2 linked regions of the Nordella sp. HKS 07 genome follow. The protein of the gene in region 1 interacts with the protein of each later gene in a pairwise test. Links are inferred from orthologs where the notes say so. Each region holds a gene or a part of one and is shown in the gene's direction. Other genes may lie near its edges. The genes, in order: G5V57_RS25370 and G5V57_RS11155.

Region 1 (11,081 bases):
ATTCCGAGCGCGACAATGACACCCAGGATGCGAGCGGGGATCTGGAGCAGGGCTTCATCCTGGCCAATATCTGGAAAGATTTCGAGTTTGGCCTGTTCACGCCCTATATCGGCGGCGGTATCGGCGTCGGCGTGCTGCATTTCGATGACAGCGAGCTCGACAGCGACAAGATGTCGAACGACACCAATATCGGCCTGGCCGGACAATTCCGGTGTCGGCGCCCGGATGGCGGTCGCCGACAGCATGTCGATCGAGGTCGGCTATCGCTTCAAGAGCATTCTCGATGTTCTCCTGACCGGTGAGGAGGACGAGCTTGGCAACAATGCCGATGTTTCGACGCAAAATCACGTCATTCAGGCCGGCTTCAACTGGGGGCTGGGTGCTACTGTCACGCCAACGGCGGACGTTGCGCCGGAGGCTTATGGTGCAAACTATGTGAGCGTGTTCGGCGGCGTGTTGCTGCCCGAGGACACGCACGCCAATATCGACGATCATGATTATCTGGTGAAGTTCAAGACCGGCTTCACCGTCGGCGTGGCGCTCGGCGGCAATATCACTGAATCTCTGCGCGGCGAGGTCGAGGTCTCCTATCAATCCTACGATGTCGACAAGGTCGATGAAGGAGAGGAAAACGTCGATGAGTCCGAGGGCGATGTCGAGGGCTACTTCCTGATGGCCAATCTGTGGCGCGAGGTCGAGGTTAGCGGTGTCAGGCCTTATTTGGGCGGCGGCGTCGGCATGGCGCTTATGGATGTGAACATCACCTACGACACCCGCATTCACGACACCGATCACACGGATCTCGCTTTGGCCGCCCAGGCGGGCGCCGGCCTGCGTGTTCCGGTCAGCGATCAGTTCATGCTCGATCTGGGCTACCGCTTCAGGGGCGCGATGAGCGTTCTCACCGAAGCGACCAAAGACGACGACAACAATTCCTCGACCTATTACACGCATAGCGGACAGGTGGGGCTTCAGTGGGCCTATTGATCGCTCGGTAACTTGATACGGCCAATAACAGCGCGCCAGACAGCCCTTATCGCCAAGGGCATCGCGCTTCACAAGGCAGGCCGCTTCGTGGAGGCGGAGCGGGCCTATCAGACGGTGCTGCGCGAAAATCCCGAGCATCCTGATGCCCTCAATCTCATGGGGGTGCTCGCGATCGAGGCAAACCAGTTTCGGATTGCCATCGACTATATGAGCACGGCGGTGAAGCTGGCGCCGGACAAGGCCATCTATCGGAACAATCTCGGCAATGCCCTGGTCATTTCATCGCGGGCGGAAGAGGCGGTGCCGCATCTCGAAAGGGCGGTCAGGATCGATCCCGCTTATGCCGAGGCTTGGGCCAATCTCGGCAAGGCCTGGCGGCAGATCGGCGATATCGAAAGAGCCGGGAAATATCTCGCCAAGGCGCTGGAGGCCGCGCCGGGCTTTCTGCAGGCGCAAATCGGCTTGGCCGAGATCCAGTCGCAAATGGGACAGTTCGCGGAGGCCGAGGCGGCCTTCTCGCGGATCCTGCTTCTCAACCCGCGCAATGTCGAGGCGTTGTGCGGTTTGGCCGGAACGCACAAATTCGCGGCCGGAGACCCGCTGATCGAGAATTTCGAGAGAATGCTGCGCGATCCGGCACTTCGCGACGACGAGCGGGCGCCGCTGCATCATGCCTATGGCAAGATCTGCAATGATCTCGGCCGTCACGAGGATGCCTTCCGGCATTTCACGCGCGGCAAAGAGCTCAAGAAACTTAAATTCCACATGGAGCTTCATCGCGCGACCTACGCCGCCGCCAAAGGGCTGTTCACGCCGGGCTTCTTCGCCGCGCGCCGGCATTTCGGCGTGCCGGACCAGCGGCCGGTCTTCATCGTCGGCATGCCACGCTCGGGCACGACGCTGACCGAGCAGATACTCTCCAGCCATCATGCGGTGGCGGCGCTTGGCGAGTTTCCCTATCTACGCAAGATTGTCGGTGGTCTTTCCTTCGGTTCACCCGACCCGAAAGCCTTCACCGCGAAGGTGGCGGCCTTGTCGGCTGGCGAAATTGCCGACCTCGCCAAGGCCTACTGCAAAGCCTATGAGCGGGTGCCCGAAACGGCCCGGCGCATGGTCGACAAGAGCCCGCATAACTACGAGCTCCTGGGTCTGATCGCCCTGATGTTTCCCAATGCCAAGGTCATCCATTGCCGGCGTTCGCCTTTGGACAACTGCGTGGCGGTCTACCTGCAGAACTTCAATGAGAGCCACGGCTACAGCGGCGATCTGGCTACGCTCGGTCACTATTATCGCGAATATCAGGGTTTGATGGTCCATTGGCGCGACGCGTTGCCGATCAGGATGCTCGATGTCGACTATGAGAGCACCGTGGCCGATTTTGAGTCCGGCGCGCGGGCGCTCATCAGCCATATCGGTCTCGACTGGGACGAGAATTGTCTGCGCTATTTCGAAACGAAGCGGCAGGTGACGACGCCCAGCCGCTGGCAGGTCCGCCAGCCCATCTACGACTCGTCCGTTGGCCGATGGAAGCATTACGAGAAGTTCCTCGCCCCGCTCAAATCGGCGCTCCGCATCTAGAGCGCCGGACGCTCACATGGAATCGGTCCGGCGCTCTAACTCTTTGATTTGCGCATCGGATTATCCAAAAACCGCTTCGCACTTTTCGGTCCGATGCTGTAGTGCGCTGAACGCGAAGCTGGGGCGCCCGATCAGTCGCGATTGCGGAATTGTTGGGAGTAGCTGAAGGTGAAGCGGGGAGAAGCGGCCATTTTCGCCCGGGTTTCCGCCAATTCGTGTTCCAGACGCACGCGATGGGCTCTGTTCTCCCACCACTTCTCGATGCTGGCAAAGGGGACGCGTGCCGGAAACATGGCCCCGCCACCATAGCGCTCGACGACGGTGTCCAGATACGACCCTTCCGGTGGCCCCAATTCCTGCGGGAAGCCGATGGCGTTCCATATCTCGTTCCACAGATGCACGAATGTCGAGGTCGCCAGGCGCTCCCCGAGCTCGTCACGGGCGCGCGGGTCGAACAGCTTGATGACTTCGGAATAGTCGATTTCATAGGCTGTTTTCCGCTCATGCACTCTGTGTGCGAGCCCGTGCCTTGCGACCAGCGAGGAGATGAGATCGGGGCCGGTCTGCCCCCACCGAGCCTCTTCGATGACGGCTTCGATCTGTCGGATCGCGTCGTCGACCAGCGGCGATTCCGCGGGCAGGCGCATGACGGCGGTCCCCACGACGTTGCTCTGGATCTGCCTGGCTAGAAAGAAATCCGTTGCCGGCAGATCGTCGCGCTGCACGAGGACATCGGTATCGAGCCACCATTCACCGCGCTTCAGAAGCTTGTAGCGAAAGAGGTTGGAATGAAGCGACGGACTGCCGGCGCCGAAGCCGCTCTTGTAGCGATGGACATGGCCACCGAGATCGAGAATTTCCTCGGCGGGACGCCGTATTGCGCCGGGCGGAAGCGTGATGTCCGCATCCGCGGTGTAGACGATGGCATCGAAACCATGGGCGACCCAGCTCGCCAGGCAAAGTGTCTGATACGGGCTGGCGCGTCCTGCCCAGAATGTGCAGAAACTCGGCCGACTCACATTGCCTCCCAATGGCCTTGCTCAAGCTCTCGGGCGCGGTGCCGGTGAAAGCCTTACGCCTCGCGCGCCAGCCGCTTGTCGAGATAGCCGGCGCAGATCTTGGTCAGATCGTCGATCTTGTCCTGGAAGAAGTGGTTGGCGCCCGGCATCACCTTGTGCTCGATGACGATGCCCTTCTGGGTCTTGAGCTTGGTGACGAGCGTGTTGACGGCTTCCGGCGGGGTCACCGTGTCCTTGTCGCCATTGACGAACAGCCCCGAGGCCGGGCAGGGCGCCAGGAACGAGAAGTCGTAATGTTTGGCCAGCGGCGCCACCGAGATGAAGCCCGAAATCTCCGGGCGGCGCATCAGAAGCTGCATCGAGATCCAGGCGCCGAAGGAAATGCCGGCTATCCAGCAGATCTTGGCCTCGCGGTTATGCGCCTGCAGCCAGTCAAGGGCGGAAGCGGCATCAGAAAGCTCGCCGGCACCATTCTCGAACAGGCCCTGGCTGCGCCCGACGCCGCGGAAATTGAAGCGCAGCACCGAAAAGCCGCGTTGCGCGAACATATAATAGAGCTGATGCACGATCGGGTTGTTCATCGTGCCGCCGAAGCTCGGATGCGGATGAAGCAGGATCGCGATGGGGGACCCTTGAGCCTTGCAGTGATGGTAGCGCGCTTCGATACGGCCCGCGGGCCCATTGAAAATCACTTCAGGCATGAGCGAGTGTCGATCCTGTTCTGCATCTGGCGGTCATTGAATAGGGGCAAAAACCGGCGGAATAGTTGACTCCGGTAGTCGGATTTTCTATATCCTTGTTTAGAACCGTTCAAAGAAATATAGAATCCCACGGACGCCGGGCGAGGCCGGTCCTTAGCACGGCTCCAGGGTGAAATGGCAAGTTTTCTCGCAAACGCGGCGGCAACGGAAGAGCAACCATGAAACTTTCAACCAAGGGCAGATATGCGGTGATGGCCATGGTCGATATCGGCCAGAACGGCGAGGGCCGGACCGTCTCGCTGGCCGAAATCGCCGAGCGCCAGGACATCAGCCAGGAATATCTGGAGCAGCTTTTCGTGAAGCTGCGCAAGGCGGGCCTCGTGCAGAGCGCCCGCGGTCCGGGCGGCGGCTATCGGTTGGCCCGCGATGCCGACGACATCGTCATCTATGACGTCATCGCCGCGGTGGACGAGCCGATGAAGGTGACCCGCTGCGAGGGTGACGCGGTCGAAGGCTGCGTCAAGGGCGAGCGCTGCTGCACCCATGACCTTTGGTCATCTATCGGGCGCCAGGTGAACACCTTCCTAGCCAATGTCACGCTCGATGACGTCGTCAACAAACGCAATTTGGCGCTCGCGGCCTCGATCCGCCAGGCCAAGGCGCGCCATGTCCGAAGGGAACCGGCCGAGGTCAATGCGCACCTATCTTGACCATAACGCCACGAGCCCGCTGCGCGAGACCGCCAGGACCGCGATGCTCGCCGCGCTCGAGCTCAAAGGCAACGCGTCCTCGATCCACGCCGAGGGCCGCGCGGCGCGTGCATCGCTCGATGCTTCACGTGAAGCCGTGGCGCGCGCTTTGGGCACGATCGCGCCCATGGTCGTCTTCACCTCGGGCGGCAGCGAAGCCAACAATCTCGCCCTCAAGGGGGCGCCGGCCGAGCGCCTGATCGTATCAGCGGTCGAGCATCCATCGGTCATTGAAGCCGCCAAGGCTTCCGGCAAGCCAGTAGACGTCCTGCCCGTCGATGGCTCCGGCGTCGTCGACCTGGCCGCGCTCGATGGGCTGCTGGCAACCGGGCCCAAGGCGCTTGTCAGCGTCATGCTCGCCAATAATGAGACTGGCGTCATCCAGCCGCTGCGCGATGTCGTGGCGCTGGCCCAGAAGCATGACGCGCTCGTTCACTGTGATGCGGTCCAGGCCCTTGGCAAGATCGCCGTCAATTTCGGCCTGCTTGGCGTCGACACCTTGAGCGTCTCGGCGCACAAATTAGGCGGCCCGGTGGGCGCCGGGGCGCTCGTCATCCGCGATGGTCTCCCGGTCACGGCTCTCCTCCAGGGCGGCGGCCAGGAGCTGCGCCGGCGTGCCGGCACCGAGAATGTCGCCGCGATTGCCGGCTTCGCCGCCGCGGCGGAGGAAAAGCGAATCGAAATCAGACACTTGCGCGACGCGCTTGAGGAGCGGCTTGAAGGTGCTGTGATCTTCGGCGCCGCCGCCGAGCGGCTGCCCAATACCAGCTGCTTCGCACTGCCGGGGCTTTCCGCCGAGACGGCGCTCATGGCGCTCGACCTCGCCGGCATCGCCGTCTCCTCGGGTTCGGCCTGCTCCTCGGGCAAGGTCGCGAAATCGCATGTGCTGGCGGCGATGGGGTTGCCCCCGGAACTCGCCGGCAACGCCATCCGCGTCAGCCTCGGCTGGACGACGACGGCGGCAGACATCGAACATTTCATCACTGCCTGGGACCGCCTCGCGGCCCGGCGGAAAGCGGCATAGGGAAGTTTAGAATGGCCGATATCGACACCATCGAACTCGTCAAGGACATTGACGTCGACAAGTACAAATACGGTTTCACCACCGAAATCGAATCCGATCTGGCGCCCAAGGGCCTCAATGAGGATATCGTCGCCTTCATCTCGAAGAAGAAGAACGAGCCGCAATGGATGCTCGACTGGCGTCTCGAGGCTTATCGGCGCTGGATTCAGATGACTGAGCCGACCTGGGCCAAGGTCCATTATCCCAAGATCGACTTCCAGGACCTGCATTATTACGCCGCCCCCAAGAGCATGTCGGGCCCGAAGAGCCTCGATGAGGTCGATCCCGAACTGCTCAGGACCTATGAGAAGCTCGGCATCCCGTTGCGCGAGCGCGAGGTGCTGGCGGGCGTCCAGAGCCCTAAGGTCGCGGTCGATGCGGTGTTCGATTCGATCTCCGTCGTCACCACCTTCAAGGACGAACTCGCCAAGGCCGGCGTCATCTTCTGCTCGATCTCGGAAGCGGTGCGCGAGCATCCCGAACTGGTGAAGAAGTATCTGGGCTCGGTCGTGCCGCAGGGGGACAATTTCTATGCCGCGCTGAATTCGGCGGTCTATACCGACGGCTCCTTCGTCTATGTGCCGCCCAATACGCGCTGCCCGATGGAGCTTTCGACCTATTTCCGTATCAACGAGAAGAAGACGGGCCAATTCGAGCGCACCTTGATCATCGCCGACAAGGGCTCTTACGTGTCCTATCTGGAAGGCTGCACCGCGCCGACGCGCGACGAGAACCAGCTGCATGCCGCCGTCGTCGAGCTCATCGCGCTCGATGACGCCGAGATCAAATATTCGACGGTGCAGAACTGGTATCCGGGCGACAAGGAGGGCAAGGGCGGCGTCTATAATTTCGTGACCAAGCGCGGCGATTGCCGTGGCAAGAACGCCAAGATCTCCTGGACCCAGGTCGAGACCGGCTCGGCCATCACCTGGAAGTATCCGAGCTGCATTCTGCGCGGCGACAATTCGCGCGGCGAGTTCTACTCGATCGCCATCTCGAACGGCCGCCAGCAGATCGACTCCGGCACCAAGATGATCCATCTCGGCAAGAACACCTCGAGTCGCATCGTCTCGAAGGGTATAGCCGCGGGCAGGAGCGACAATACCTATCGCGGCCTCGTCTCGGCGCATCGCAAGGCGACCAATGCCCGGAACTTCACGCAGTGCGACTCGCTTCTCATCGGCGACAAATGCGGCGCCCATACCGTGCCCTATATCGAGGCGAAGACGCTCTCGGCCCATTTCGAGCATGAAGCGACAACGTCCAAGATCTCCGACGACCAGCTGTTCTATTGCCAGTCGCGCGGGCTTTCGCAGGAAGAGGCGGTGACGCTCATCGTCAATGGCTTCGTGCGCGACGTGCTGCAGCAATTGCCGATGGAGTTCATGGCCGAGACGCAGAAGCTGATCGGCATCTCTCTCGAAGGAAGCGTCGGCTGATGTCCAGGCGCCGCGATGACATCTGGTTCGTGCGCTCCAATGGTGGGCAGAGGGCTTATCCCGTGACCGCCGAGGGCTGGCGCGCCGTCTGGGTGTTCGTGGCGGGCATCGTGGCTTCCGGCATCATGGGCGCCGTCCTTGCCCAGACGATGGAGACCTGGCTCTGAGTGACCATTACGGCGATCGGCATGGGTATCGCGGCCATCTGGTTCGTCATCACGGCTCGCGCCCATACCGATCATTCGAAAACCTACAATGACTATGTGAAAGACAAGTAGAATGCTTGAGATCAATGACCTTCATGTGAAACTGGCGGAGGAAGACCGCACCATCCTCAACGGCCTGACCCTGAATGTGAAGCCTGGCGAGGTGCATGCCATCATGGGCCCGAACGGTTCCGGCAAATCGACCTTGTCCTATGTGCTGGCGGGACGCGAAGGTTATGAAGTGACGGGCGGCCATGTAACCTTCAAGGGCGAGGACCTGCTCGAAATGGCGCCTGATCAGCGCGCCGCCAAGGGCCTGTTCCTGGCCTTCCAGTATCCGATCGAGATACCGGGTGTCGCCACCATGCAGTTCCTCAAAGTGGCGCTCAACTCGCAGCGCAAGACACGCGGCGAGAAGGAGCTCACCACGCCCGAATTCATCAAGCTGGTGAAGGACCGCGCGGCCAAGCTCGACATTACACAGGACATGCTGAAGCGCGCCGTCAATGTCGGCTTTTCGGGCGGCGAGAAAAAGCGCGCCGAGATCCTCCAAATGGCGGTGCTCGAGCCCTCGCTCTGCATTCTCGATGAGACCGATTCCGGCCTCGACATCGACGCCATGCGCGTCGTCGCCGATGGCGTGAATGCGTTGCGTTCGCCCGACCGCGCCATGGTCGTCATCACCCATTATCAGCGCCTGCTCGATTACATCGTGCCGGACTATGTGCATGTCCTCTCGCAGGGCCGTATCGTCAAATCCGGCGGCAAGGACCTGGCGCTCGAGCTCGAGGCCAAGGGCTATGCCGAGTTCGCCAAGGAAGCCGCATGAATATCGCCGTGAACAAGACGCCGGCCGAGCTCGCCTATGACGGCATGCTCTTGCCGCATCCGCGTCTCGAAGACTGGAAATGGACCAATCTCAGGGTCCTGATCGACCGACCCTATCCGCCACGCGTGAAGGTCGAGGCGGCGAAGAAGGACGTGGAACGGCTCCTGAAGCGCGATCCTCTGGCAAAGCTGGCGCATGCCCGCATCGTCTTCGTCAATGGCGAATTCGCAGAAGGCTATTCCAACCTGCCGGCTGGCGGCGATGTGCGCGTGAAAGCGCACCTCAATGGGCTCGATGCCGACAGCGAGCCGGTCCTCGACATGAACCTCGCCTTCGCCACGGCGGGCGTCGAGATAGAGATCACCACCAATATTGATGCCCCGGTCGAGATCGTCCATGTCGCGACCGATGCCGAGGCGCGCACCATTGCCACCCGCAACAAGGTCAAGGTGGCGGATGGCGCCTCCGCGACCTTGTTCGAGACGCATATCGGCGAGGGCGATTACCTGTCCAACAGCGTGATCGATATCGTGCTGGGCGCCGGGGCCAAGCTCGACCGGGTCAAGCTCGAGATCGAGTCCCGTTCGGCCATCCATCTCGCCCATGCGCTGATCACGATCGGCGCCAATACCGTCCTGCGTGACTTCACCCTGACCTCGGGCGCCCGCGTCAACCGGCAGAACGGCACTTTGGAGTTCAAGGGCGAGCGCGCGGATGCGAAGATTGCCGGCTCCTATCTGCTGGCCGGCAAGCAGCATGCCGATACGCGTCTCGTCATCGATCATCAGGTGCCGAAATGCACCAGCCGCGAATTGTTCAAATGCGTGATGGACGAGAATGCGCGCGGCATCTTCCAGGGCAAGGCCATCGTCCGGCCCGATGCGCAGAAAACCGATGGCAAGCAGTCCTCGCATGCGCTGCTTTTGTCGGAGACGGCCGAGTTCGACGCCAAACCCGAGCTCGAGATCTATGCCGATGACGTGGCTTGCGGCCATGGCGCCACCAGCGGCGACATCGACCACAATCACCTGTTCTATCTCCAGTCGCGCGGCATTCCGGAGGCCGAGGCCAAATCGATGCTGATTGGCGCTTTCGTCGGCGAGGCTTTCGACACGATCGGTCATGACGGCGTGCGCGACGTGCTGACACGCTTCGCCGAGAGCTGGCTGGTCAATCACAAGGAAGACGCAAGGTGACCGCTCAGCAGAAGATCCGCCCGGCCTATGACGTCGAGATCCTGCGCCGCGACTTCCCCATCCTCGCGCGCGAGGTCTATGGCAAGCCGCTGGTCTATCTGGACAATGCCGCCTCCGCCCAGAAGCCCAGGGTGGTGCTCGACCGCGTGATGCAGGCGATGTCGGAAGACTACGCCAATGTGCATCGCGGCCTTCATTATCTCTCCAACACCTCGACGCAGGCCTTCGAGGACGCGCGTGAAAGTGTCCGCCGCTTCCTCAATGCGCCGTCCAAGGACCAGCTCATCTTCACGCGCAACGCCACCGAGGCGATCAATCTGGTGGCGCAGTCCTTCGGCGGCATGGTGATCGGGGAGGGTGACGAGATCGTGCTCTCGATCCTGGAGCACCATTCCAATATTGTGCCCTGGCATTTCCATCGCGAAAGACGGGGCGCCGTCCTCAAATGGGCGCCGGTCGACGATGACGGTAATTTCCTCATCGAGGAATTCGCGAAGCTCCTCACTTCGCGCACCAAGATGGTCGCCATCACCCATATGTCGAATGCGCTCGGCACCATCGTGCCGATCAAAGAGGTCATACGCCTCGCCCATGAAAAGGGCATTCCGGTGCTGGTCGACGGCAGCCAGTCGGCCGTGCACATGCCGGTCGATGTGCAGGATCTCGACGCCGATTTCTATGTCATCACAGGCCATAAGACCTATGGCCCCTCAGGCATCGGCGTCCTCTACGGCAAGATGGAGCATCTGCGCCGCATGCCGCCCTATCAGGGCGGTGGCGAGATGATCGGCGAGGTGTCGCTCGACCGCATCACCTACGCCGAACCGCCGCATCGCTTCGAGGCGGGCACACCGGCCATCGTCGAGGCGATCGGGCTCGGGGCCGCCCTCGACTACATGAAGGGCGTCGGCCTCGAGGCCATTGCCGCCCATGAGGCGGATCTGCGCGACTATGCGACGGCAAGGCTCTCCGAGATCAATTCGCTCAGGATCTTCGGGCGGGCGCGTGAGAAGGGGGCAATCGTCTCCTTCAACATGGATGGGGCGCATGCGCATGACATATCGACGGTGATCGACCGCGCCGGCGTGGCGGTCAGGGCCGGCACCCATTGCACCCAGCCGCTGCTCGCCCGCTTCGGTGTCACAGCTACCTGCCGCGCGTCCTTCGCCATGTACAACACCCGGGCGGAAGTTGATAAACTGGCGGAAGCGCTTATCTCTGCGCAGAGGATATTTCTTTGACCGAAGCTCAGGACCATATCGTCAGCCCCGAGACCCCGCCCGCGGCACCGGCTTCGGCCATCCCGCCGGAGGA
Region 2 (10,781 bases), 3.0 Mb from region 1 along the record:
TACCCTTGCCGATATTGCCGTCTCCGCCGATTTTGGCGGCGCAGAGCCATTCGAGAAGCTCGACATGGTCCGGCCCTTCGATGTCGACCATGTGGAAATGCGAGAGATTGACGATGCCGCAATCGTCGCTCATCGCGAGATGCTCGGCGTTGGAGACGCGCCAGAAGTGGCGGCTGTCCCACTCGTTCTCGCGGTGAGGCACGCGGTTGCCGTATTTTTTCAGGAGGTGCTCGTTGGCGGCATAGCCATGCGCGCGCTCCCAGCCGCCGAGCTCCATGAAATAGCCGCCAAGCTCCTTCTCGCGCTCGTAGAATGGCGAGCGCTTGATGTTGCGGCCCGTCGCATAGGGCTCGCGGGTATGCACGGCCGGATAATAGATCTTCTGGGCGGCTTCGCGGGTGCGGCCCTCGATGAATTTTTCCTCGAGCTGGTGCGGATAGAAACGGGCGTAGTCAATTGAAGCGTGATCGATCCCGGTGCGGCCATCCGTCATCCAGTCGGCGATCAGCTTGCCGTAGCCCGGGCCGTCCTTGACCCAGATGGCGACGCAATACCATAAGCCGCGCACCTTCTGGCTCTCGCCGCAGGACGGCCCGCCGGCGGCCGACACCTGCAGAAGGCCGTTGAAGGAATGGCTTTCATTGTAGCCGAGCTCACCGAGGATGGGGGTGAGCTCCATGGCGCGCTCGAGCGGTTCGAGGATCTGTTCCATGTCGAGATCGCGCTGCGAGGGTGACAGGCGCGCCTCGTGTTTTTCGAGAATGTCACGTGGATGGCAGAGGCGCGGATTGGTCTGTTCGTAATATCCCCATTCGATCTGGCCGCCTTCGGCGGTCTTGGGGTCGCCGGTGTCGCGCATATAGGCGGAGTTGCCCTGGTCGCGCAGCAGCGGGTAGCCGATTTCCTTGCCGGTGCCCTCGAACTGGTTGAAGGGGCCGAAGAAGGACAGCGGATGATCGACCGGCATCACCGGCAGATCCTCGCCGGCCATCGCGGCGATCAGGCGCCCCCAGATCCCGGCGCAGACGACGACATGGTCGGCCAAAATCGTGCCGCGATGGGTGACGACGCCCTTGATGCGGCCCTTCTCGATGACGAGCGCGGTCGCCGGCGTATTGCCGAAGACCTTCAGCTTGCCGGATTTTTCACCCGCGTCGATCAGCTTTCCGGCAACCGTCTGCGAGCGCGGAATGACGAGGCCGGCGTCGGGATCGAACATGCCGCCCATCACCTGATCTTCCTCGATCAGCGGAAACAGTTTCTTGATTTCGGCGGGCGAGACATAGTGTGCGCTGGTGCCGAACGCCTTGGCCGAGGAGAGCTTGCGCTTGATTTCCTCCATCCAGATGTCGTGGCCGGTACGCGCGACTTCCAGACCACCGATACGGGCGTAGTGTCCCATCTTTTCATAGAAGTCGATGGAGTACTGCGTCGTCCAGACCGAAAGATAATCGTGGCTCGTCGTGTAGCAGAAGTCCGAGGCATGTGCTGTCGAGCCGATATCGGTGGGTACGCCGGACTTGTCGATGCCGACAATGTCGTCCCAGCCGCGCTCGATCAGGTGATGGGCGACCGAGGCTCCAACGATGCCGCCTAACCCTATGATGACAACTTTCGCCTTTTCGGGGAACGCCGACATGATGACTCCTCGATATCCCTTCGATCTAGAGCGTATCCCGGCGACGTGGAATCACGTCGCCGAAAAGGATCCGCACCAGATCAATATGTTGGAGCAAATCCTCATCGCCAAAGTCTCCAACTTTGGCGGGATTTGCTCTAATTGGGGCACATTAGTGAGCTCTGTTCAACGGTCGTGAGATGGAACGACCAGGGGCGCGCCGATTCCGACACCTTCACCCGGCCAGCAGTTGCGCAAAGATCGGCCCGGGGTCGTCGACCTCGAGCAGCTTCCGGCCTGAAATCACCCAGATCCGCGTCGCCACGGCGCGCACGAAGGCCCGGTCGTGGCTGACCAGAAGGCAGGCGGCGCCATGCTCGATCAACTCGCCTTCCAGCATGTCCTGCCCCTCGATATCGAGGTGGTTCGTCGGCTCGTCCAGCAGGTAGAAATTGGGTTGCGCCAGCCGCAGGAGCAGCATCGCCAGCCGCGCCCGCTGGCCGCCGGAAAGCCTGGCGAGCGGTGCTGACTGCGCGTCGATGCTGATCCCCGTTCCGGCGAGTTGCGACCTCGCCTGATGGTCGGTCAGGTCGCTGGACCGCTTCACCGCATCCCAAGGTGTGCGAAACGCATCGAGTTGCGACAGTGCCTGATCGGAATTGCCGAGCTGGAGGCTCGCAGCACCCCTTATATGCGGATCCTCCCTGGCAAGAGCCGCGCGCAGTCTGTCGACCAGTCGGGTTTTGCCCGTCCCGTTGGCGCCGAGCAAAGCGATCCGATCGCCATTTTCGATCCACAGCTTCCCGGTGCGGAACAGGACCCGCCCGTCCGGCGTCGTGATTGCCGTATCATTTATTGTCACAAGCGCCTTGGCATGGGTGCCGCTGTTGGTCAGGCGGATCGCCCCGGCCGAGCGGTCCTGATGCGCCGGCCGCGCTTGTTCCTCCAGCCTGTCGGCCCGCTCCGAAAGCTGCTTGGTCTTTACGACCAGGAGGTCGGAGCCCGAATTGATGCCAATGTTCTTGAGCTTTGCCGCTTGCTGCCTGAGCGCCCTGACCTTGCGCATGTCGTTTTCATACCGGCGATCGCGCGCCGCGTCGCGCTCTTCCAGTGCCTGGAGGGCGCGGGAATAGGGCAGGGAGAAATCTTCACTGTCCTCCGGGCGCAGAAACAGGGTGCGGTTGGTTATATCATCGAGAAAGGCGCGATCATGGCTCGCGGCGATCACCGCGCAGTCGCGCGGCAAGGCGAAAAGAAACCGCTCCAAGACACCGATCCGGCCAATATCGAGATGGTTGGTCGGCTCGTCCAGGAGAAGCAGATCGGGTTCGACCACGGCCGCCCTTGCGAGAAGCATGGTCCGCTGCCAGCCGCCGGACAGGCTGCCAACAATTAGACGCCTTATGGCCTCGTCCACCTCGAGATCATCGAGCAGAATATCGATCCGCCAGCTCTCTGTTTCGGCGACTTCCGGGGCGAGCGCGTCGCGCACAGTGTCATGGAGGCTCAAGGATAAGAGGCGTTCGGGCACGTCCTGCGATGCGAAGGCGATGACCAGGCCGCGCATGCATGTCACGGCTCCTGTCGTAGCTTCTTCCTCGCCCGCCACGATGCGAAGCAGCGAGGATTTGCCGCGCCCGTTTGCCGCGACGAGGCCGAGGCGGTCGCCTTTTGCGACGGAGAAATTGAGCCCGCTGAAAAGGGACTCGCGACGGATCAGAGAAAGGTCTTTGGCGGAGATAAGGGACATTGCAGTCTCATCAAGTCAGGGCGGCACAACCAACTGTGCCCAAAAAGGCTGACGATGAGACGGCGATGCGTTCCTCGGTCAGCCCCGCGAGATCGAGCGCGGGGCGAAGACAGGTCCACGAGTTCTGCAATGGAAGTGCTGATGTAACATCGACTTCCCCTCCTGTTTGAAGCGCCAAGCTTATCTAGACCAGTTCGCACCGGATTGACAACACCGCGCCGAAGGGCGAGGCGTCAGCCCGAAAACCCGCCCGCCGCCAGAAACGCCAGCTCCTCGGGCGTCGATTTCCGGCCCAGGATGGCGTTGCGATGCGGAAAGCGCCCGAAGCGCTCGATGATGTCGAGATGGAGCTTGGCCCAATGGACCATGTCCGGCTGGCGCGCCGCGAACAGCGCCACGCAGCGCCGTTGCGCGTCGAGATCCTCGGCATGCTCGAAAGGCATGATGAGCCACATGGCGAGCGGGGCCGGAACTGTGAGATGGTCTCCATGCGATACCGCCCGCCTGGCCAGCGCCAGGGCCTTTTTGTCGGCGGCGAAGGCGAGCGGCGAGCCGCGATGGATATTGCGCGAGAACTGGTCGAGCATCAGGATCAGCGCCAGCATGCCGCGCGGTGTCTCAGCCCAATGATCGAAGGCGCCGTCGCGCGCTTTCGCCAGCGCCTCCTTGAAGCGGACCGACAACGCGCCGTCGAAAGCCGTGTCCTTGACGAACCAGCGCTCTTCCCCGGCCTTGAGCCAGAAATCGATCACGTCGTCTGGGGTCATTTCGGACTGAGCTCCATGCGCGCGATGATGAACTGGGCGAGCGCCTCGACATGATCGCGGTCGAAGACCGGTACCTGCGCGTCGGGAACCGGCCCGGTGGCGGCGATCGCCACGATGGACGGATCCTCGCCGGCGAGCTTCGGATGATCGAGCGCCAGATTGCGCACCTCGATCTTGAGGTGGTCGCCATGCTTGTAGCCTTCGACGATGACGAGATCGCAAGGCGTGAGTTTGGCGAGGATCATCTCGAAGGACGGCTCCTCCTCACCGCGCGATTCATGGATGATGGCCCAGCGCTGGCGCGAGATGACGGCGACCTCGCTGGCGCCGGCGGCGCGATGGCGGAAGCTGTCGCGGCCCTCATGATCGATGTCGAAGGAGTGATGCGCGTGCTTGACCGTCGCCACGCGATAGCCGCGTCCCGTCAATTCGCGCACCAGCTTCTCGACCAGCGTGGTCTTGCCGGCGTTCTTGAAGCCGGCGACGCCAATGATCTTCTGCGTCATGGCCGGTACTCGGCCTGGATGCGAAGGGCAGTGTTCACATCGGCCGCTTCGTTGAGGTTGAAGAACGGATCATAGGGCTCTTTCGGCCACTCGGCGATGCCGGCCTCATGCGCCAGAACCCAGTGCTGCACCGAGCGCCGGCTGTCCTTCATATAGTCGGCGAGCGCCGACGCCAGCGTTGACTTCCACAGGCCGAAGACCGGATGCAGCCTAGCGCCCGAACGCGCCACCGCCATATCCTTGTCCCGCGCAGCTTGGCTGAGCTTCCGCACCAGATCGCGCGGAAAGAACGGCGTGTCGACCGCGACGGTTGCGACCCATTCGATCCCGTTCTGCCGCGCCCAGACGAGTGCCGCCAGTATGCCGGCAAGCGGCCCCTGATGGTCGCCAGGGGCATCCGTCACGACCTTGTATCCTGGCACTTCGAGCGATGTCGCTTCGTCATGCCGGTTTACGATGAGTGTCGCGACCTGCGGCTTGAGCCGCGCGATGGCAAGGTCGATCAATGCCGCGCCGCCAAGAAGCAGGCCCGCCTTGTCCTCGCCCATGCGGCGCGATTGTCCGCCGGCCAGGATGCAGCCGGCGATATCGCCGCTGCCGCTCACGCGGCAGGCGCGCCATAGAGGCGCTGCGGCGGAATCCAGATAGTGATCGCATCACCCAAGGCCACATCGCCTTCGCGCTCGACCCAGGCGGTGATGCCGCGCTTGTGCTTGGCCGCCTTCACGAAGCCGACCTTCTGCTCCGGATTATGTCGGGCGATGATATCGGCCGGATAGCGGCAGGGCTCGTTCTCCATGTCGACGACGATGGTGGCGCCAGAGGGGAATTGCAGCCGCGAGGAGGGCGGCAGCAGGGTCAGGTCGGGAATGCCCGATGTCACCATATTGGCGCGGACCCATTCCGGCTTCACCTCGGGGATCTCCATGACCGCGGCTATGTCGGCGAGCTCCTCGACCGACAGCAAGGTGAGCTGGCGCACATTGCGGATCGGCGTGTCGCGCGGATATTGCTTGATGGTGCGCACATCGGCGGGGCGCGTTAGCCCGCTATGGCAATCGCCCACGATCCCGTCGAAGCGCAAGGCCAGCCAGTCGCTGCGGGCTTTCTCCAGTCCCGAGGTGCGGTCGGCATTCTTGAGCAGCGCCTCGACACGGCCGGTCGTGGCAAGCTTGGTCATCAGCGGCATTTAGATCTCCCGTCAGGCGAACCGGCATAGCAGGTCGAGAGGAGGCTCGCTATAGTGGCCGCCATGACCGAACATGAACTCGACGCGGCGGGCCTGTTGTGCCCGCTGCCAGTGCTTAAAGCCCGCAAGCGCCTGGACAGCCTCAAATCCGGCGACACTTTGCGTCTCATTGCCACCGACCCCGCTTCCGTCATAGATGTTCCCCACTTCTGCAACGAGCAGGGCCACGAGCTCCTTTCGCATGAGGCGAGCGACGGCCGCCATATATTCAGGATCCGGCACAAATGAGCTTCGATTTCGGCGCCTTCAACAACTGGGGTTCACTCAAGAAGGTGGTGGTGCGCTCGCCCGCCACGGCCTTCAGGGACGATACCCGGCTCGACGCCGAATGGAAGCCGCTGAACTATCATTCGCGGCCCGACCTCGCCGAGGCATGCCGTGAATTCGCCGAAGTGACGCGGCTTCTCGAGGCGGCCGGCGCCGACGTCATCTCGCTTCCCGACGGCGACGGGCTCACCCTCGATTCGATCTACACGCATGACGCGCTGATCGTGACGCCGCGCGGCCTGGTGCGGCCCTTCATGGGCAAGCCGCAGCGCCGCCGCGAGGCCGCCGTCAATGGCGCGCATCTGGAAAGCTTGGGCATCCCGATCGCCGGCGAGATCGAGGGGCCGGGCTCGGTCGAGGGCGGCGATCTGGTCTGGATCGACCGCCACACGCTGCTCGCCGGCATCGGCTACCGCACCAACCGCGAAGGCATCGCGCAATTGCGCAACCTGGCCGGGCGCGATGTCGAGATCCTCGAATTCGACCTGCCGCATTACAAGGGCAAGGGCGACGTCTTCCATCTGATGTCGGTCCTGAGCCCGCTCGACCGCAACCTGGCGGTGGTCTATCTGCCGCTGATGCCGGTGCGCCTGGTGCAGTTCCTGGAAAGCCGCGGCATCGGCTTCGTCGAAGTGCCCGACAGGGAATTCGACACGATGGGCTGCAATGTCCTGGCCCTGGGACCGCGCCACGCCATGATGGTGGCGGACAATCCCGAGACCGAACGCCGCATGAAAGTGGCGGGTGTCAAGGTCGAGGTCATCAAGGGCGACGAAATCTGCCGCAAGGGCGAAGGCGGCCCGACCTGCATGACGAGGCCGCTGGTGCGGGGATAGTCCCGCAATCCCCAATTCTGTCATCCCGGATTTCGCCGGGGATGACGCGTTTGAACTATCCGATGAATCCCCGAACCTTCTCGGAGAAGCCTACGGTGACCGAGCCGTCCTTGTGCTCGATGAGCGGGCGGCGGATGAGCGAGGGATTCTTGAGGGCGAGCGTCACGGCCTTCGCCTCGGTGAGGTTTTCCGTTTCTGCCTTAGGCAGGCCGCGCCACGTATAGCCGGCGCGGTTGATCATCTTCTCCCAGCCACCCAAGGCTTTCGACCATTTCGCGACCTGGTCCTTGCTGAGCTCGTCTTCCTTCACGTCGCTGAAGTGATATGCCTTCCTCTTCTCGTCGAGATAGCCCATGGCCTTCTGGCAGGTCGAGCATTTCTTGAGGCCGAACATCTTGAGCATCGGTGAGTCTCCGGTCTAGTTGAGCGAAAGAGTCTTGTCGGTGTGGAAGGCGCCGGCGCCGGTGATCTGATCGGTGAACGCCTTGAACAGATCCTCGATCAGGTGTTTCTCGATATCCTTCACGATGAAGACGAGACGGGTGCGCTCATCGCCATCGGGCCACGCGGCAAGCCTGACCGGCGGGTGATAGATATGCTGAACGCCATGCAGCACGATTGGGCGCGTCGGATCATCGGCGACCTTCACGATGCCCTTCATGCGCAGCATGTTGGCGCCATGGAAGGACTGCAGCAGTCCCAGAAACATGTCGAGGCCGGCGGCGCTGATGGCGCGCTCGTCCGAGAAAGTGAAGGAGCGGATATGGTCGTCATGACGGGACACGTCGTGATGATGTTCGTGATCGTGGCCATGGTCATGATGTTGGTGGCCGTGATGACGATGGCGCCGGCGTTTCTCGCCCGCTTCATAGGCCTCCGCATTGAGCCAGTTGCGCGCGTCGAGCGACTTGGTGTCAGGATTGTAGAGGCCGCTATTGAGAAGCCTGGCGGCCGTCGCCTCGCCGCGATGGGTGGTGAGGATGCGGGCCGCCGGGTTGAGCGCCCGGAGCCTGGCGATCAGCGCGTGGAGCGCGTCTTCGCCCTCCCGTCCGGTGAGCAGATCGAGCTTGGTCAGCACCAGGCGGTCGGCGACGGCCACCTGTTTCACCGCTTCCGCATGGGCATCGAGCGTCGCTTCACCCTGCGCCCCGTCGACGACGGTGATGACGCTTTCGAGCCGGCAGCGCTTGAGGAGATCCGGTTCGCTCATCACCGTATGCAGAACCGGGGCGGGATCGGCGAGACCGGTCGTCTCGATGATGATGCGGTCGAAGGCCTTGAGCTCGCCGGCATCGCGCCGCGCGATCAGTTTCAGCATCGTGTCGATGAGATCGCCGCGGATCGTGCAGCACAGGCACCCCGACGACATCTCGAAGACGTTCTCCTCGGAGCGTTCGACGAGAAGATGGTCGATGCCGATTTCGCCGAACTCGTTGATGATCACCGCGGCTTGGGCGAGCATCGGGTCCTTGAGCAGGCTGTTGAGCAAAGTGGTCTTGCCGGCGCCGAGGAAGCCGGTGATCACCGAAACGGGCAGGATCTGCAGGTCAGTCATGGGTCGCTGATATAAGCGATTGATCGCCCTTCGTCAGCCCCTGCAAAACATGGCCGATTCACCACGCGCGCATGGGGGCGCCCACTCAATCGTCAACGCATAAATTGACTATCAACATATGTATTGATAATATCCGGGAATGAAAACGAACCAGCTGGCTGTGGCGCCCCAGAACGACGCGGTGAACGAGACGGCGTCCCTCGATCAGGTGTTCTTCGCCCTGTCGGATCCGGTGCGCCGCGCCATCCTGGAGAGGCTCGACGGCCAGCCGATGCTCGTGTCGCAGCTGGCGGAGCCGTTCAATATCTCGCTCCAGGCGGTGTCGCGCCATATCCAGGTCCTGGTGCGCGCCGGTCTCATCGCACAGGAGCGCACCGGCCGCATTAGCCGCTGCAGCCTGACCATCGGGCCGATTTATTCGGCCGCTGTCTGGATCAATCGCTACAGCAAATACTGGCAGGAACAGTTCGACACGCTGGCGGGCGCGCTGGATGGCATCGAGAAGCACAAGGCCGCCAAACGCGGACCGGCGAAACGTGATCCCAGATCTTGAAGTCTTGTGAATGTGAAGAAAGACGGGAGGCGATGATGAAATACCAGGCTGCGGCGATCAAGCTCGACGATTATCGTCGCCAGATCACCGATATCCGCGCCAAGATGCGAGCGCTCAAGGACGAGGCCGAACCGCAGGCGGTGAAGGACTATGAGTTCGCGACCCTCGCCGGTCCGGTGAAGCTGTCCGACCTCTTTGCAGGCAAGGACGATCTGATCGTCATTCACAATATGGGTAGGAGCTGTCCCTATTGCACATTATGGGCCGACGGCTTCAACGGCATCTATCAGCATCTGGCCGATCGCGCCGCCTTCGTCGTGGCGAGCCCCGATCCGCCCGAGATACAGCGAGACTTCGCGCAAGGCCGCGGCTGGCGCTTCCCGATGGTGAGCCTCAAGGACAAGGGCTTCGCCGCCGACATGGGCTATTATGAGGATGGCTGCATGCCCGGCATCTCGGTCTTCCGGCGCGAGGGTGATGGGGTAGTCCGCGTCTCCAATGCCGGCCTTGGTCCCTTCGACGACTACTGCGCCGCCTGGCACCTCTTCGATCTGTTGCCCGGCGGGCCCGGCGACTGGCGCCCGCGCTTCAGCTATTCGTGAGATTGGCGGCTTCTCCCTCCCCGTCCTTAACGGGGAGGGTGGCGCGTAGCGCCGGGTGGGGTCTACCCTTTCACCACGCCTTCCATCAGGCCCTTGAAGAAGAGCTTCTGGGCGAAGGTGAAGGCAATGATGCCGGGTAGCACCACGATCATATAGACGGCGGCGAGATTGGGCCATGACCACTGGCCAAGCCCGCCTTGCGCGCCCGCCAGCACCACCGGCATGGTGCGCGCCGTCTGGTCGTTGGTGAGCGTCGAGCACAAAAGGAACTCGCCCCAGGCGGTAACGAAATTGACGATGAAGACCACGACGAGACCATTGCGCGCCATCGGCAGCACGATCTCCCACAAGGTGCGCACCGGACCGGCCCCGTCGACCTTTGCCGCCTCGACCACCTCATGCGGCACCAGCTGGAAGACGCTGCGCATGATGAGGATGCTGATCGCCAGGTTGAGCGTGATATAGGGCAGGATGAGCCCGCTGGTGCTGTTGATGAGGCCCAGGAAGCTCTGGATTTCGTAGACGCTGATGATCGACACCACGCGGGTCGGGAAATAGAGCGAGACGAGAAGTGCTGCGACGACGAACCCGCCGCCCTTGGGCCGCATATGCACCAGCGCATAGCCGGCAAGAATCGCAAAAACGCTGGTGAAAAAGGTTGTGCCGGCGGTGACATAGATGCTGTTCCACAGATTGACCGGCAGCGTATCGATCTTCTCGAACACATAGGCATAGTGGCCGAAGTCGAATTTGCGTGGCCAGAAATCGCCGCGCATCGCATCGGGGCGCGATTTGATCGACATCATCAGCACCCAGGCGAGCGGCGCCAGGATGATCAGCATGAAGAAATTGATGACCCCGTGGCGGATAAGCGACGCCTTGTTCTGGGCGAACCAGCTCTGCTCAGGTTTGGCGGTGACGGTGATGTCGGTCATGATCCTATCCCTTCGGCCTGAAGAGCCGGATCAGGATAACCATCACCACCATCATGCCCATGGCCCCGATCATGCCGATCGCCGCGGCGAAGCCTTGCCGCCACAGGCCGAGCTTGAACGCCTGGTCATACATGAAGATGGTC

What was found.
Region 2: the proteins of G5V57_RS25370 (region 1) and G5V57_RS11155 interact in binary tests that used the Escherichia coli proteins (3 or more experiments, as listed by UniProt). The link is inferred for Nordella sp. HKS 07 from one-to-one orthologs.

The regions. Positions count from the first base shown.
Region 1 is NZ_CP049258.1:5,403,712-5,414,792, forward strand. What follows is about bases 4,048-7,018. They hold G5V57_RS25370 (cysteine desulfurase family protein), read left to right. Parts: upstream 4,048-4,978; coding sequence 4,979-6,058; downstream 6,059-7,018. Other genes in these bases: G5V57_RS25360 (alpha/beta hydrolase), read right to left, coding at 4,048-4,285; G5V57_RS25365 (Rrf2 family transcriptional regulator), read left to right, coding at 4,504-4,995; sufB (Fe-S cluster assembly protein SufB), read left to right, coding at 6,070-7,018. In the rest of the region: G5V57_RS25340 (outer membrane protein), read left to right, coding at 1-302; G5V57_RS25345 (outer membrane beta-barrel protein), read left to right, coding at 226-987; G5V57_RS25350 (sulfotransferase), read left to right, coding at 1,000-2,565; G5V57_RS25355 (hypothetical protein), read right to left, coding at 2,697-3,584; more of G5V57_RS25360, read right to left, coding at 3,638-4,047; more of sufB, read left to right, coding at 7,019-7,536; G5V57_RS25380 (hypothetical protein), read left to right, coding at 7,536-7,703; Fe-S cluster assembly ATPase SufC, read left to right, coding at 7,816-8,571; Fe-S cluster assembly protein SufD, read left to right, coding at 8,568-9,767; G5V57_RS25395 (cysteine desulfurase), read left to right, coding at 9,764-11,008; G5V57_RS25400 (SUF system Fe-S cluster assembly protein), read left to right, coding at 11,005-11,081. UniProt on the Escherichia coli protein: Master enzyme that delivers sulfur to a number of partners involved in Fe-S cluster assembly, tRNA modification or cofactor biosynthesis. Catalyzes the removal of elemental sulfur from cysteine to produce alanine.
Region 2 is NZ_CP049258.1:2,380,697-2,391,477, forward strand. What follows is about bases 4,835-7,505. They hold G5V57_RS11155 (sulfurtransferase TusA family protein), read left to right. Parts: upstream 4,835-5,893; coding sequence 5,894-6,118; downstream 6,119-7,505. Other genes in these bases: mobA (molybdenum cofactor guanylyltransferase MobA), read right to left, coding at 4,835-5,246; G5V57_RS11150 (MOSC domain-containing protein), read right to left, coding at 5,243-5,830; G5V57_RS11160 (dimethylarginine dimethylaminohydrolase family protein), read left to right, coding at 6,115-6,993; G5V57_RS11165 (Spx/MgsR family RNA polymerase-binding regulatory protein), read right to left, coding at 7,049-7,396; G5V57_RS11170 (GTP-binding protein), read right to left, coding at 7,412-7,505. Also shown: G5V57_RS11125 (FAD-dependent oxidoreductase), read right to left, coding at 1-1,639; G5V57_RS11130 (ATP-binding cassette domain-containing protein), read right to left, coding at 1,854-3,368; G5V57_RS11135 (DUF924 family protein), read right to left, coding at 3,602-4,135; mobB (molybdopterin-guanine dinucleotide biosynthesis protein B), read right to left, coding at 4,132-4,641; more of mobA, read right to left, coding at 4,638-4,834; more of G5V57_RS11170, read right to left, coding at 7,506-8,548; G5V57_RS11175 (helix-turn-helix transcriptional regulator), read left to right, coding at 8,688-9,101; G5V57_RS11180 (DUF899 family protein), read left to right, coding at 9,134-9,703; G5V57_RS11185 (carbohydrate ABC transporter permease), read right to left, coding at 9,766-10,638; G5V57_RS11190 (carbohydrate ABC transporter permease), read right to left, coding at 10,643-10,781. UniProt on the Escherichia coli protein: Sulfur carrier protein involved in sulfur trafficking in the cell. Part of a sulfur-relay system required for 2-thiolation during synthesis of 2-thiouridine of the modified wobble base 5-methylaminomethyl-2-thiouridine (mnm(5)s(2)U) in tRNA.